DNA from 2 places in the Caballeronia sp. M23-90 genome. Region 2 is predicted to be linked to the other one. Evidence: predicted binding sites of a transcription regulator. Region 2 holds the regulator's gene; the other holds the start of a gene.

Region 1 (4,769 bases), on a different contig from region 2:
CCTGGTCGCCGGCGACAGAGCGCGCGGCTGCGGCATACGAGGGACGGGCGAGCGGCCGAGCCCGTTGGCTGTTTAGTTTCGATTTTCTTGATTATTAGCCGCAACATGAGAGCATGCAATATGCCCGGCACTGGTCCTGCGCCCTGACGGGCACGGACTGTGCACTTCCCCTGGACCGAGGAGAGCCGCCATGCCAGGACGATGGAGCACGACGCAAAAGCGCCAACGCCCGGTCGCAAACGATCCGCCTGGCGCGATGCCTTCGATCATTGAACCGGAGCTCGCGACACTGGCGAGTCGTCCGCCGGCATCCGGTGACTGGTCCTACGAAATTAAGTACGACGGATACAGGATGCTGATTCGCGTCGATGGCGGTTCCGTCAAACTTTTTACCCGGAACGGGCACGACTGGACCGATCGGATGCCGAAGCTGCGGGCAGCGGTTGAATCGCTTCCTGTCGAAAACGCGTGGCTCGATGGAGAGGCGGTAGTGCTGAACGCCAGCGGAACACCTGATTTCAATGCGCTGCAAAACGCATTCGACCGCAGAAGCACAGCAAAAATCGTCATCTTCCTCTTCGACATCCTTTGGCTCAACGGGGAAGATGTTCGCAGCGAGCCCTTGCGCACAAGGCGCCAGTTACTCCACGACCTGCTCGAAGAGGTTCACGATCCGCTTATCCGATACTCCGCGGACTTCGCTGAGGATCCGCAGTCGCTGGTCGCCTCCGCCTGCAAAATGAATCTTGAGGGAATCATCGGCAAGCGCGGCGATGCGCCGTATCGCTCTGGACGCTCAACCAACTGGGTCAAACTCAAATGCAATCTTCGCCAGGAGTTTGTGATCGCTGGCATCTCGGGCAACAAAGGCGCGAAATCCGGGGTCCGCTCGCTTTTGCTGGGTGTCTATGACGCCAGTGGTCTACTTCATTACGCGGGCAACGTCGCGCCTTCAGTCAAAGCATCACGCAACGACGCAATCTCCAAGCGTATCGAGCCGTTAAAACAGAAGAAGGCAGCGTTTTCCGTTGCTCCCGAGCCTGACCAGGACCGTGACTACATATGGTTGAAGCCCGAGCTCGTATGCGAAGTATCGTTTCTGGAATGGACCCCAAGCGGCGAGATCCGGCATGCGGTTTTCTATGCAATGCGCGAGGACAAACCTGCTCACGCAGTTGTGAAAGAGCAGGGCGCGGTGATACCCGGCGAGGAAGCAGCGCCTGACGACTTGAGGTCGTCTCGAGAGCGGACGGGTACGAAAGGGTCTGTCTTCATCGCGAATATCAAAGTAACGAACCCCGCCCGGGTTGTCGACGGCACTTCTGGCAAAACAAAGGTCGAGCTTGCTCGATACTACGACGACATCTCAGAGTGGGCGCTTCCCTATCTTCACAACCGGCCACTCACATTGGTACGGGCGCCCGACGGCATCAACGGCGAGCTGTTCTTCCAAAAGCATTCCGAGCGTGTGCGCATACCGGGTGTCGAAGAGCTTCCGGTTGAGCTCCATCCGCGCCATCCGCCGCTGCTCGTTGCAAACAATGCAGAATCGCTTGTAGGACTCGCCCAGATGAGCGTGGTCGAGCTGCATTCTTGGAACGCGGTCGCACCAGACCTAACCCATCCGGATCGCGTCATCTTCGATCTGGATCCTGACCCGTCGCTGCCCTGGTCGGCGATGCTCGATGCGGCCTCGCTCACCAAGCTCGTGCTTGACGAAATCGGACTCAAGTCATTCGCCAAGACGAGCGGCGGCAAAGGGTTTCATATTGTCGTTCCGCTCACACGTAAGCAGAGCTGGGCGGAAGTTAAGGGGTTCTCGCAAGCGCTTGCGCAACACATGGCGAAGGTCTTGCCCGATCACTTCTCAGCAGTCTTGGGGCCGCGAAACCGGGTTGGCAAAATCTTCATCGACTATCTGCGAAACAGCCGCGGTGCAAGTACGGTTGCGCCGTTCTCTGTTCGCGCGCGGCCCGGTCTGGCGGTGTCGATGCCCATTGCCTGGGACGAATTAAAAGACGTCACCGCTGGCGATCAATGGTCGATGAGCTCAGCACTTGCCCGGCAACGCTCGCTCAACAGCGATCCGTGGGAAGGCTATTGGCGAACCCGGCAGGGCATCACGGTAGCGATGCGCCGCGCCATCGGCATGCAGCGTTGATGTGTTTGGGCACACTCTTCGGTAAGCAGTTGCGTACGGCTACGAGCGCTGCGCGATTGCGTCCGCGCAGATGGCCAAGACGCGCTGAACCATGGTGCTTGATAAGTTCAGCGCCATATCTCCCGTGAATAACGCTTGAACGTGCGCCTGCCGGATCACGACCTTGGCTTTAAACAGGTCGCGTCTCGCGAGTCGTAACGCGAGCTGCCCGAGGTTGACTCGCTCAAGCCACGGCATCTTTACAGCGTTTCGTCTGAGCCAGAGCCGGCAACTCTCGACCACGTGGTCGACCCGCCATTCACTGGTCAAGCTATGCGACGCTGCAGCAGTCACGACCAGAAAGCACAACAATTCGGCGCGACGTTCATTCTCTACAAACATGCAACTCCTCATCTAGCGTTTCTGTTGGCCTTGCATCGCTTGGGTCATGCGCTGACTGCACCTGATCGCGGTGCCAATGCAACTTCCGTCACACCCGTTGCAATAGTGACGGTTGCGAACGTCCTCGGACGCCCTCCATGCGTTGTGATGGTCTGCTGGCGGCGTACCGACGGTGCGCCCGTTCTCACGGGCGTAAAACGTCGGCTCGCCGCTCTTCCCGCGAGACACCGCTTCGTCCACCAAGTCGCCGAAGGCTGCTCGCAGCTCCGCGACGAAGGCCGCCATCTCCGGCATCGGATGCTTTCGTCGAACAAGCTTATCCACAACAGCCTCCGCAATCGACTAAAAAGGGGCAATTCAGCGTTTCAAAACCCGTTATAGAATACTGTACATCCATACAGTATTGTCTGTCCATGAGCCGCCCGATCCCGATTACCGCCGACGCCGCAGGCTCATTTCTCATCGAAGTGCTGGCGAAGGTGCCCGCAGGCTTTCCCAGTCCGGCGCAGGACCATACGCAAAAGCGCATCGATCTCAATGACGTGCTCGTGCTCAACCCGATCGCGACGTTTCTGTTTCAGGTCGAAGGGGACTCGATGATTGACGCCAGGATCTTTGACGGCGACCGGCTGATCGTTGATCGCTCGATCGAGGCGGTCCATGGTCGTGTGGTCCTTGCCTGCGTTGACGACGAGTTCACGGTCAAGCGCTTGTACAAACGTTCGGGTGTCGTTCGTCTGCATGCCGCGAACCCGCTCTATCCCCCGATTACGTTCGTCGAAGGACAGGAAATGAGCGTGTGGGGCGTGGTCACGTGGAACTTGCGTCAGCTGCTGCATCCGCAGAAACGTCGATGACCACCTTTGCGCTCATTGACGGCAACAACTTCTACGTCTCGTGCGAGCGGTGTTTCAGGCCGTCGCTCATCGGCAAACCTGTCGTCGTACTCAGCAACAATGATGGGTGCGCAGTCGCGAGATCGCAGGAAGCGAAAGACCTGAAAGTGGGAATGGGGCAGCCGTATTTCCAAATTCGTGACCTCGAGCGCACCAGCGGCCTTATCGCACTCAGCTCAAATTACGCCCTGTATGCTGATCTCAGCGACCGCATGATGTCATTGATAGGCCAGTATTCGCCCGTCCAGGAAATCTACTCGATCGACGAATGTTTCCTCGACCTGGGCGGGTTTTGCTGCGACCTGACGACCTATGGCCTTCAGATACGCGCTCAGGTGCTGCAGTGGATCGGCATCCCGACTTGCATTGGCATCGGCCCCACGAAAACGCTCGCGAAAATGGCGAACCACATCGCGAAGAAAAATGTGGGCCGCCCGTGGTACGGCGTTTGTGACATCGGAATACTGACGGCAGGAGAGCGCGACAGTATCTTTGCGAGCGTGGACGTTGGCGAGGTCTGGGGCGTGGGCCGCAAAATCGGCGCGCGTCTGCATGAGATGGGTGTCGAAACGGTGCTGCAATTCAAACGCGTGAGTCCCTCGTTCATCCGCAAGCAGTTTTCCGTAGTGCTTGAGCGGACTCTGCTCGAGCTCAATGGCATTGCGTGCTACGGGTTTGAAGATGCGGGGCAGCCGCAGAAGCAAGTGCTTTGCTCACGCAGCTTCGGTCATGTCGTGTACACCCTCGATGAACTGACGCAGGCCATCACGCAATTTGTCGCCACTGCAGCAGAGCGATTGCGTCGTCAAGCGTTGCACGCCAATCAGGTCCAGGTTTTCATCCGAACAAGCCCGTTCAAACGCGACGACCCGCAATACAGCCGTGCCATCAATGTTCCGCTCGTTTCACCCACGTCGGACACGCTGACGCTGGTCGACTCGGCGTTGTTCGGACTGCGCCAGATCTACCGGGAAGGGTTTCGATATGCGAAGGCGGGCGTGCTGCTTCACGAGTTGCAATCAACGTCGATTGAGCAAGGCGAGCTCTTCGGTCGCGATGCCAGCCGGCAGGCGAAGATGATGGTGGCGCTTGATGCGATTAACGACAAGTACGGACGTGGGACATTGAAGGTCGGCGCCGTTGAGCAGCGCAGAACATGGCACATGAATCAGGACAAGCGCAGTCCCGCTTACACGTCCGACTGGGCAGCACTTCCGATTGTGCGATAGGACTGGTCGGTGGAACGGTGATCACCTCTTCGACCAGCGCTGGCCACGCGGGTATCATGGTTCACGAACAAGAGATGGAGAGCATTCGTCATGTGTTATGTA
Region 2 (4,769 bases):
CGCCGACGCGCGCATTCGCCTTGCTTTCCAGCCGCGCAAATTCCAGCAGCGACGGAACCACGGCTTCAATCTCGCGCCCGCTCATGCCGAAATAGCGGCCAAAGATCAGCAGGTTTTCGCGGACGGTGAAATCGGGATCGAGATTGTCGAATTGCGGAACCACACCCACGCGGCGCCGTGCGAAGCGCGCGCGGGATGGAATGGGTTCACTGACCAGATTGATGGTGCCGGCGTCCGGTGCGGCCAGTCCGAGCAGCATCTTGAGCGTGGTTGTCTTGCCAGCGCCGTTCGGCCCCAGCAGTCCGAAACACTCTCCCGGCTGCACGTGGAACGACAAGCCATTGACGACGGTCTTGTCGCCGTAGTGTTTCCGGACATCGATGAACTCGATAGCCGGACTCGCCGGCGCGTGGTCCGCGGCGGGTGTGTCGTCGGGTAACACTGCTGCATCTGCCATGCGTAGGAACTCGGCGTGGGGTCAGGAAACAAGCTGCTTAGTTTAATCGATTGCACCAGCGCGGCGCGTCGCCGCTATTGCCTGCACTGCCGACGCGCATCCGCGCTTGAGTACGGTTGCGCCAAGATTGCGGCAAGAGGCGGTCAATGTCCGGAATGCCCGCCCAGCAAGGAGCCGCAGGCGCTGGCACGCCGCACGCTTGGCGTTTTTCCGACGACGCACATGCATTAGCGTTTTCCATCGTTGCAAGCGATTTGGCAACGCACCATGATGACGGCAACGCCACGCGCGTCGTGATGCCCGATGGCACGGGGCAACACGCGCAATACGTTGAACACTGTTTTTTTCGATGCCCTTTGCTGCCACCAGCAGCGCGGAGAACCACCATGGCAAGCTACCGAAAAATCCTGCTGTGCTACGACGGCTCCCGCGAAGGACGCAAGGCGTTACGCGACGGCGCAAATCTCGCGCTCGAGCTGAAAGCCGAAACCCATCTGCTGGCCGTTGTCGATATGCGTTCGAGCATCGCGCAAAGCGCGGGCCTCCTCACCGACATGGCCTGCGGGCGCTTCGAAGACGCGGCCCGCGACATCCTCCACGAAGGCGTGGATTGGCTGACCGAGCGTGGTGTACATGCCGAGGGTCATTTTGCGTTCGGGCATCCTATCGATGAGATTGCCGGGCTTGCGCAAAGTCTTCAGGTGGATCTGGTCGTGGTGGGACACCGTTGCCGCACCGGGCTGGCGCGGTGGTGGATGGGCGCGGGGAACACGCCGCTGATGGACCGCGTGTCGTGCAGCATTCTGGTGGCCGTGTCGCCGACCGGATCGACGGCCGAGCAGGAAGATGCCGCCCACGCCGCAGTCCCCGTCAAGGCCGAAGTGAGTGTGTGAGGATGCGGGGCGTCAAGGTACCTGAAGCCCGGTTCATCCGTTCAACTCGATGCCGACCAGCTTCCACGAGAACAGGCCGTATCGTTTGAGAATGGCCGAATAGCGCGCGTCACCGGCGCCGTGCCGGTAGTTCACCGTGAACGTGTCGAAGCTTCTGTAACCCGCCGTTGTTTGTGGCGGCTGCTTGGGCGCCGGTTGCGCCGGCGCGCTCGTGACAGGCGGAGATTGCTGTGCGCCGGGTGCCGTGCCAGGTGTGGCGGAATCGGGCGAGGGCGGAGCCGGCGGTTTCTCGCCGGGATCGCCTCGCGGCGGTATGCCGTTCAGGATTGCCGCCACGCCATCCGGCGTTGCGTACGAATCCACGAGTGGACCGATCAGCGCGGCGCCAATCATTGCGCCCAGCAACGCCAGCGGATTGCCGCTTTTATGTACATCGATCTTCCGGGTAAGCAGTTGCCCGACTTGTTCCTTCAGACTCTCTCGCAGCAGCGGAAAATCCACGTACGCGTTCACCGTCTCGGCATCGCGCGTATCGGCGGCGCGTTTCATGCGGTCCAGCGCAATATAAGGTGATGCGTAAAGTAGTCCGAGCGCTGCGACGGCCGCAATTACGATCAGTGCGGTTAGAACGGATTTGCTGATGCGCGACATACGTCAGGGTGCCTTCGTGAGTTCGAGGTGATTGACGACGACCAACTGACAACCAATCTCAATTGACCGCGCCGTCACGAAATCTATCCCTCAAACTCGAACAATCACGAGGATTACCTGAAGGTCACGCAAGAAGACCGCCTTCGACACCCGCGCGTTCTTCGTCGATATAACGGTCGATCATGCGCGAAACCGCTTCAATGTTGCCCACCATGATCACGCGCGATTCGCCGCGATAAACCCGCACGGGCGCACGGCGCTCGGCTTGCGCATGAACCGACGCGCTGAGCGACACCCGTGCAAACGCAGGTTGCCGCGAAGGCAGCACAGGCGGTTCGTCGAACATGTCGGGCGTGTTTGTGTCCTTCCGTATCTTGCAGGAGATCAGCGCGCGCAGATGACGAAAGCGGCCGAACTCGCGGAATTGCCTGAATGAAAGCGGCGACCGTGCTGCGGGCGCGAAAGAAGCTGACGCAGCCGACGAAGCAGATAAAAACGAGGCAGAAAACAGGCGGGCAAATCGTTCCATGATGTTTCTCCGTGAACAATAGGGTGCGCGCCGGTTCATCGCGGATGCGATGTCCGTCACGCTTTATAAGGCCGGAAATTCAACCGCGGCGCGGCTGGTAGCGGGAGCGCCCGCCGCCGCAGAGCGGATCAGAAAGCAGCAATCAAAAGACGAGAATCAGAGCGTGGCCATCAAGTCGGCCGCGCTCGAAGCACATCACAATTCGCCGGATCGGATCAGTCCGACAGCGATACCTTCAAGTGCGAATTCGTCGCTACCCGAAGCCACGAAGATGTTTTCGTAATCGGGATTCTCGGCGATCAGTTCGACGCCGTCCGGGCGACGCTTCCAGCGTTTCACCGTCACGTCGTCACCGAGCCGCGCGACGACGATCTGGCCGTCTTTTGCCTCGTTCTTCTTCTGCACTGCGAGCAGGTCACCGTCGAAGATGCCGGCGTCGCGCATGGAAAGCCCGCGAACCTTCAACAGGTAGTCGGGCTTGCTCGAGAACAGTGCCGGGTCACAAGCGAAGTGCTGCGAGATATGTTCCTGCGCAAGGATCGGGCTGCCTGCAGCCACGCGCCCGACCAGCGGCAGGGACAATTGCATGATGCTCGCGTGCGGCAATGTGAACTGATGCGGTCCGTCATCAGGACCTGGCTGGTTCAGCAACCGGATGCCGCGTGAGGAACCCGCCGCCAGCTCGATCACGCCTTTACGGGCCAGCGCACGAAGATGCTCTTCGGCGGAATTGGCCGAACTGAAACCGAGTTCTGCCGCGATCTCGGCGCGCGTGGGCGGAAATCCCGTGCGCTCGATTGCGCGCTGGATCAGTTCGAACACCTCTTGCTGCCGCGCAGTCAGTTTGCTTGTCTTGGTCACGTGCTTTAGCCCCTTGTCTGGTCCGTCATCCACTGTATGGATGAACAGATGCCTGTAGTTTTATACAGTATTCGCCGCTTTTCAAGCTTTACTTTAAGTTCGGCGTCGTCCAGACCACACAGAGGGCGAAAACAGGCTGCTCCAACACCCGTTTACCGGTCGCAACGCCGCTGCCAGCCTCCATTAGCACTTTTTGATCTAAAAACATGAAGAACAATTATTTTTAATAATGAAAGGCCGTCGATAGACTCAGCCCATCGAACACCATAAGACGGAGAACGGGGAATGTTGAGTCGTAGATCGGGGTGGGGCGTGCGTGCCAGGAAACTGCTCGCAACGGCGGTTATCGGGGCTGCGTCGGGAATCGGGATGATCGCGCAAGCGCACGCCGATACGTCGTTTCTCAACGTGTCGTACGACCCGACGCGCGAGCTGTATCAGGACTTCAACCAGGCTTTTGGCAAGAAATGGAAGGCCGAGACCGGCGAGACGGTCACGTTCAAGCAGTCGCACGGTGGGTCGGGCGGTCAGGCGCGCTCGGTTCTGGATGGCTTGCAGGCTGACGTGGTAACGCTGGCGCTGGCTTATGACATCGATGCATTGTCGGCCAAGGGTCTGGTCGCGCAGGACTGGCAGAAGCGTTTGCCGGACAACGCGTCGCCTTATACATCGACTATCGTGTTCCTCGTTCGTAAGGGCAACCCCAAGCAGGTCAAGGACTGGCCGGATCTGCTGAAGCCGGGTGTATCGATTCCAAGGCGCAAAAGACGCATTTCGCCGATGGCGGCGTGTTCGATTCGATCTATCAGCCGCAGTAATAGCGGCGAGTTTCAAAGCATGAAGCACAGCATCGCCTGCGTTGATCCGCTCGCGATGCTGTAGTCGTAAGAAGCCACAAAAAACCAGCAACACCACCACGGCCGCACAGACGGTCAGAACCCCGAAGCGCCGTTCCCCGCGACGCAACGGTACTGGATGATGGACGCATGACAACTTTCACTTTCCGCAAGCCCAGCGCGCTGCCGGGCTTCGGCCTGACGCTCGGCGTCACGGTGGCGTATCTGAGCCTCGTGGTGCTGATTCCGCTCGCCGCGACCTTTGCCAAGACGGCCACCCTCGACTGGACAACGTTCGTGCGAGCCGTCACGTCGCCGCGTGTGCTGGCGTCGTATCGGCTGACATTTTCGGCCGCGCTCGGCGGCGCGCTGATCAACGCCGTGTTCGGCTTTCTGGTCGCCTGGGTGCTGGTCCGCTATACGTTTCCATTCAAGCGGATCGTGGACGCTGTAGTCGATCTGCCGTTTGCGTTGCCTACCTCCGTAGCAGGCATTGCGCTCGCGGCCGTGTATGCGCCCAATGGCTGGATTGGACAATTTCT

What was found. The regulator LexA, encoded in region 2, represses DNA repair genes until DNA is damaged. The targets are predictions, from matches to a motif close to ACTGTATNNNNATACAGT.
Region 1: ACRXB1_RS21975 (LexA family protein) is a predicted target of LexA. The motif match lies at 2,927-2,944, and genes of this name have one in related genera.

The regions. Positions count from the first base shown of each region.
Region 1 covers NZ_JBSIPA010000249.1:4,641-9,409, forward strand. Annotated here, with positions in the region: gene ligD (DNA ligase D) at 257-2,161, shown strand; gene ACRXB1_RS21965 (hypothetical protein) at 2,201-2,542, opposite strand; gene ACRXB1_RS21970 (hypothetical protein) at 2,555-2,836, opposite strand; gene ACRXB1_RS21975 (LexA family protein) at 2,956-3,399, shown strand; gene ACRXB1_RS21980 (Y-family DNA polymerase) at 3,396-4,667, shown strand.
Region 2 covers NZ_JBSIPA010000145.1:2,284-7,052, reverse strand. Annotated here, with positions in the region: gene nodI (nodulation factor ABC transporter ATP-binding protein NodI) at 1-457, opposite strand, end outside; gene ACRXB1_RS16135 (universal stress protein) at 844-1,350, shown strand; gene ACRXB1_RS16130 (DUF2939 domain-containing protein) at 1,384-2,001, opposite strand; gene ACRXB1_RS16125 (hypothetical protein) at 2,126-2,530, opposite strand; gene lexA (transcriptional repressor LexA) at 2,726-3,391, opposite strand; partial or broken gene ACRXB1_RS16115 (sulfate ABC transporter substrate-binding protein) at 3,677-4,144, shown strand; gene cysT (sulfate ABC transporter permease subunit CysT) at 4,378-4,769, shown strand, end outside.